2 linked regions of the Methylovirgula sp. 4M-Z18 genome follow. The protein of the gene in region 1 interacts with the protein of each later gene in a pairwise test. Links are inferred from orthologs where the notes say so. Each region holds a gene or a part of one and is shown in the gene's direction. Other genes may lie near its edges.

Evidence for each region. Proteins that work in one complex are often made in the same cells at the same time.
Region 2: the proteins of V9T28_RS02510 (region 1) and V9T28_RS01580 interact in binary tests that used the Escherichia coli proteins (3 or more experiments, as listed by UniProt). The link is inferred for Methylovirgula sp. 4M-Z18 from one-to-one orthologs.

Annotation. Positions count from the first base shown.
Region 1 is NZ_CP149574.1:551,145-553,942, forward strand. Bases 15-2,739 are described here. They hold V9T28_RS02510 (P-II family nitrogen regulator), read left to right. Parts: upstream 15-1,070; coding sequence 1,071-1,409; downstream 1,410-2,739. Other genes in these bases: tesB (acyl-CoA thioesterase II), read left to right, coding at 15-736; V9T28_RS02515 (ammonium transporter), read left to right, coding at 1,496-2,739. Outside these bases: more of tesB, read left to right, coding at 1-14; more of V9T28_RS02515, read left to right, coding at 2,740-2,798. UniProt on the Escherichia coli protein: Involved in the regulation of nitrogen metabolism. Regulates the activity of its targets by protein-protein interaction in response to the nitrogen status of the cell.
Region 2 is NZ_CP149574.1:355,266-358,778, reverse strand. The notes cover bases 74-3,513. They hold V9T28_RS01580 ([protein-PII] uridylyltransferase), read left to right. Parts: upstream 74-427; coding sequence 428-3,313; downstream 3,314-3,513. Other genes in these bases: V9T28_RS01575 (hypothetical protein), read right to left, coding at 3,359-3,513; V9T28_RS01585 (LysR family transcriptional regulator), read left to right, coding at 74-340. Also shown: more of V9T28_RS01585, read left to right, coding at 1-73.

The DNA of each region.
Region 1 (2,798 bases):
GGTCGCGGCGGCGCGGACGGTCGAGGGCCGCGCGCCGCATTCGCTGCACGGCTATTTCATCCTGCCGGGCGATCCGAGCATTCCGATTGTCTACGAGGTCGACCGGATTCGCGACGGCACGAGCTTCGCCACCCGCCGCTGCGTCGCGATTCAGCGCGGACGGGCGATTTTTTCGCTGTCGGCCTCCTTCCAGATCGAGGAAGAGGGTCTGTCGCATCAATTTGCCATGCCGGACGTGCCCGATCCCGAGACTTTGCTGAGCGATCGGGACGTTTTCGAGAAATTCGGGGCGCAAATGCCGCCGGCGGTGCGCTCTTATTTCAAGCGTGAACGGCCGATCGAGCTGCGCCCCGTCGATTGGATGCGCTACCTCAACCGCAAGCCGACGGAACCGGCTCAGAATATCTGGATGAAAGCCTCCGGCCCTTTGCCGGACGATCCGGCCGTGCATCGGGCGGTGCTCGCTTACCTGTCGGACATGACCTTGCTCGATGCCGCCATGGTCACCCATGGCCGAACGGTCTTCGATCCGACCCTGCAGGTGGCGAGTCTTGACCATGCGCTCTGGTTTCATCGCCCCTTCCGGGCCGACGAATGGCTCCTGTACAGCCAGGACAGTCCCTGGACCGGCGGCGCGCGCGGCCTGACCCGCGGCCTGATTTACGCGCGTGACGGGGCCTTGGTGGCATCGGTGGCACAAGAAGGCTTGATCCGGCCGCGCGACGCCAAAGCCTGATGGCGGTTGCGTGCCGCCTCAAATCGGGGCAGGCCTAACGTGAAAGGGGTAGACAGGACTCTGCTCTGCTCAAATATTAGGCATTTATTTTTGAAAACGATTTCAGCATTTGCCTAAATTTTAATCATACTCGCTGCGACGCAGCAAAATCCCGGCCGAGTCGCCGCGGAATCCCAGATTTTCCCATTTCGACGGCGTTTGGCACGGCACTTGTTAGGAAGTTCCGAGGGGGCTGGCGCGTGCCGTTCGCGGTGATGGGTTCAGCAGTTCCAAACCGGCTCGTCCGGCCGCAATCCAGCGGTGCGAGAGCCAGAGCTTTAAGGGACCAAACGACATGAAAATCGTGATGGCGATCATTAAGCCGTTCAAACTCGAGGAGGTCCGCGACGCGCTGACCGCCATCGGCGTTCACGGCCTGACCGTGACCGAGGTAAAGGGGTACGGACGGCAAAAGGGGCATACCGAAATCTATCGCGGCGCCGAATATGCCGTGAGCTTCTTGCCGAAATTGAAAATCGAAGTCGCGGTGGCGGCGTCCCTGGTCGATCAGGTGGTCGAGGCGATTAGCGCCACCGCCCGCACCGGCCAGATCGGCGACGGCAAAATTTTCGTCACCCCGCTCGAACAGGCGATCCGCATCCGCACCGGCGAAAAAGACGCCGACGCCCTGTAAGCGCCATCAAGGATTTCACAAGGAGTTCACTCATGAAGTTGCTTTCACTGAAAGGCGGGTTGCTAACGGCCTTGGCGCTGACCGCCATGACGGCTGTGGCCTATGCCCAGGACGCCGCGCCGGCAGCCGCCGCTGCAGCGCCTGCCGCGCCCGCACTCGTGCCGAATCCGGGCGATACCGCTTGGATGCTCACCTCCAGCGCGCTCGTGCTGATGATGTCGATCCCCGGCCTCGCCCTCTTCTACGGCGGCCTGGTGCGCACCAAGAACATGCTGTCGATTCTGACCCAAGTCTTCGCCATCGTGTCGCTCGTCGGCGTGCTGTGGGCCGTCTATGGCTATTCGATGTCGCTTGGCGATACCGGTCCTGGCACCGGTTTGTTCGGAATCCCGGCAGCCTATCTCGGCGGCTTCGGCAAGGTCTTCCTGAAGGGCGTCGACGCAAACGCGACCTTCTCGACCTTCACGCCGGGCCACGTCATTCCGGAACTCGCCTATATGGTGTTCCAGATGACCTTCGCCATGATTACTCCGGCGCTGATCATCGGCTCCTTCGCCGAGCGCATCAAATTCTCGGCGATGCTGCTGTTCATGTTCCTGTGGGTGACGTTCATCTACTTCCCGATCGCCCATTGGGTCTGGGCTTCGGCCGATGCGAATCTGCTCACGGCTGCAGCTAAGGAACTTGCTGCTGCGACCACCGACGCCGCCAAGAAGGTCGCTCAGGACAAGATCGACGCGCTCAACAACAGCGCCGGTTGGCTGGCGGCTGCCGGAGCGCTGGATTTTGCCGGCGGCACCGTCGTGCATATCAACGCTGGTATCGCTGGTATGGTCGGTTGCTTGATCATCGGCAAGCGTGTCGGCTATCCGAAAGAGGCTATGCCGCCCCATTCGCTCACCATGACGATGATCGGCGCTTCGCTCCTCTGGGTTGGTTGGTTCGGCTTCAATGCCGGCTCGAACCTCGAGGCCAATGGCACGACGGCACTCGCTTTCGTCAACACGATGGTCGCAACCGCTGCGGCGGCGCTCTCCTGGCTGTTCGTCGAATGGATCGTCAAGGGCAAGCCCTCGCTGCTCGGCATGGTGTCGGGCGCAGTTGCGGGTCTCGTCGCGGTGACGCCGGCTTCGGGCTTTGCCGGTCCGATGGGTTCGATCGTGCTCGGTCTGATGGTCAGCCCGATCTGCTTCTTCTTCGTCGCTTTCGTGAAGAATTGGATCGGCTATGACGACGCGCTCGACGTGTTCGGCGTGCACTGCATCGGCGGCATCACCGGCGCGATCATGACCGGTATCCTGGTCAACACCGCGCTCGGCGGCGTCGGCCTCACCGACTACACCAACCTGAAAGACATGACGGCTCCGTACGACATGGTGACGCAGTTGA
Region 2 (3,513 bases), 200 kb from region 1 along the record:
TTTCTACACGAACCGCGGCGTTGCGGACTGGCGCTTCGCAACCCCGAAGGGCGTTGAGATCGTTCGCGCCCGCATCGGATTCAGGGTCAACAATGGCGATATGATGCGGGACGCCACGGTCGCCGGTCTCGGCATCGCCCTGCTGCCCCTCTTCATCGCCGGGCCGGATATTCGCGATGGCAAGGTTAAGGTCGTCGATGTCGGCGTTCGTCCGGCCTCGGAATTCATCTACCTGGCCCATCCGGAAGGCCGGCGGCCGCCCGCGAAACTTCGCGCGTTAGCGGATCACTTGAAGGCCGCATTCGGCGATCCACCCTATTGGGAGAACGGCGTAGATTGAGCTCCGCCCAGTGCGCGCCTTTCTCCGTGCTTTTCGCCCCGCCGGGGAGTAAAGCGGTCTCAAGATTTGAGTTATGATAGCGATTCCATGACGCCTTTGGACACGATCGATCCGCCCTACCGCCACCCCGCCGCGCGGGTGCGCGACATCGTGCTCGACCGGGCCGCGCTCGACGCCGATATCGCGGTGCTGCGGAAGGCCCATCCGCACGACAATACGGCTTTCCGCAAAGCGGCGACCGAGCGCTTCAAACAGGCGCTCGAAGAGGAGCGTGCGCGCATCCGCGCCGATTTCGAGGCCTATCCCCGTGGCCTCCTGTGCGCCGCGCGGCTCGCCACGCTCGAGGACGATCTGATCCGCGCTATCCACGATTACGTCGTGCGCTACATTTATCCCAACCAGAACCCGTCGAGCGGCGAACGGCTGTCGATCGTCGCGGTCGGCGGGTATGGCCGCGGCACGCTGGCGCCCGGCTCCGACATCGACCTCCTGTTCCTGCTGCCCTACAAGCAGACGCCCTGGTGCGAAAGCGTGGTGGAAACCATCCTCTACGTACTGTGGGACCTGCGCCAGAAGGTCGGCCACGCCACCCGTTCGGTCAGCGAATGCATTCGCCAAGCCAAGGGCGACATGACGGTCCGCACAGCAATGCTGGAAGCGCGCTTCATCGACGGCGATCGCGTGTTGTTCGACGACTTGCGCGAGGCCTTCGACCGCGACGTGGTGCGCGGCAGCGCCCGCGAATTCGTCGCGGCAAAACTCGCCGAACGCGAGTCGCGCGTCAATCGGGCCGGCGCGTCGCGCTATCTCGTCGAACCCAATGTGAAAGAGGGCAAGGGGGGATTGCGCGATCTCAACACCTTGTTCTGGATTGCCAAATATGTGTACCGCGTGCGCGACGTCTCGGAACTCGTTGCCGCCGGCCTATTCACGCCGCAGGAATTGCGGCTGTTCAAACGCTGCGACGAATTTTTGTGGTGCGTGCGCTGCCTGCTGCATTTCATCACCGGCCGCGCCGAAGAGCGCTTGACCTTTGACCGCCAGCGGCAAGTGGCGAACGAACTCGGTTATGCCTCGCGCACCGGCCTCTCCGCGGTCGAGCGGTTCATGAAGCACTATTTCCTCATCGCCAAGGATGTTGGCGATCTCACCGCCATCGTGTGCTCGGCGATGGAGGAGCGCGAGGCGAAACCGCGTGCCATGCTCGACCGCTTCATGGGGCGGTTGCGGCGGCGCAAACATGTCGAAGGCATGACCGCCTTTGCGATCGAGACCAACCGCATCACCGTCGCACGGCCGGACGTGTTCGACACGGATCCGGTCAATCTTATCCGCCTGTTCTGGGCCGCCGACCAAACCGGCCTCGCCATTCACCCGGATGCGACGCGCCTCGTCACCCTGTCGTTGAAGAACATCAACGCGCGCATCCGCGAGGACCACGAGGCCAACCGGCTCTTCCTCGACATTCTCACCTCGCGCCATACGCCGGAAATCGTGCTGCGCCGCATGAACGAGGCGGGCGTGCTTGGCCGCTTCATTCCCGATTTCGGCCGCGTCGTCGCGATGATGCAGTTCAACATGTATCATCACTACACCGTCGACGAACATTTGATCCGCACCGTCGGCGTTCTGGCAGCAATCGGCGCGGGACGGTTCAAGGAAGAATTGCCGGTCTCGGCCGAGATCATGCCGAACATTCCCAATCGGCGCGTGCTCTATGTCGCGGCCTTCCTGCACGATATCGCCAAAGGCCGCAAAGAGGATCACTCGCTCGCCGGCGCGGAGGTCGCGCGCAAATTGTGCCCGCGCTTCGGCATGAGTACGGCGGAGACCGAGACGGTCGCCTGGCTCGTCGAATACCACCTCGTGATGTCGACGACAGCGCAGAGCCGCGATCTGTCCGACCCGCGTACCATCGAGACATTCGCCCATATCGTCCAGAGCTTGGAGCGCCTGCGCCTGCTGCTGCTGTTGACGGTCTGCGATATTCGCGCCGTCGGCCCCGGCGTGTGGAACGGCTGGAAGGGGCAATTGCTGCGCACGCTCTATTGGGAAACCGAAATCGTGCTGACCGGCGGCTATTCGGCGGTCGACCGCAAGGGCCGTGTCGCCTATGCGCAAGACCAATTGCGCAAGAGCCTGCCGGGCTGGTCGGACTACGAATTCGACCAATATGCGCAGCGCCATTATCCGGCCTATTGGCTGAAGGTCGATCTGCCGCGCAAGATTCAGCACGCGAATTTGCTGCGGCTTGCCGCGGTCGAAATGAAATCCCTGGTGACGGAAGTCGCGACCGACGAATTCCGCAGCGTCACCGAGCTGACCGTCATCGCGCCGGATCACCCGCGGCTCCTGTCGGTGATTTTCGGCGCCTGCGCGGCAGCGGGCGCCAATATCGTCGACGCGCAGATTTTCACCACCAACGACGGCCTCGCGCTCGATACGATCTTCATCAGCCGCGGCTTTGAGCGCGACGACGACGAGCGCCGCCGCGCCGACCGCATCGCCACACATATCGAAAAGGCCTTGCGCGGCGAAATCCAGCTCGGCTCGGTGGTGGCAGCCAAGGGCGGCGTGCCGAAGGGACGCGCCAAGACCTTCCCGCTCGCGCCGGAAGTGATGATCGACAATGGGCTGTCGAATCGCTACACGCTGCTCGAAGTCTCCGGCCTCGACCGCCCCGGCCTGCTCTACGATCTCACCAATGTGATGTGGCGGCTTAACCTCAACATCGGCTCCGCCCATGTCGCGACCTTCGGTGAAAAGGCGGTAGACGTCTTTTACGTGACCGATCTCACCGGCGCGAAGGTCACCAATGCGACGCGGCAAGCGGCGATCAAGCGCCATCTGCTCGAAGTCTTTGCGGTCGACGAGGACGGGAAGAAGAAGGGCGATGAGGCAAATGCTGCAGCCTCACGCGCGTCGCGCCGGTCACACAGCAGGCGCGAGGGTGAACATGGCGCCTCAAAATGACGAAGTGAGGCAAAGGATCATTTTGAAATCGTTGTTGCGCAGCGCTCAAGTGTATCGCCGTTTCGTCGGCGCCCGCGCCGCCTTGTTCGGCTTGCGTGCCATGGCCCAGTCGCGCGCTTTCTCGACCATCGCCAAAATGCGATCCGGGTCTTTGCTGTCGTAGCGGACGAGAACCGCTGGCCAGCCGTCATAATGCGCGG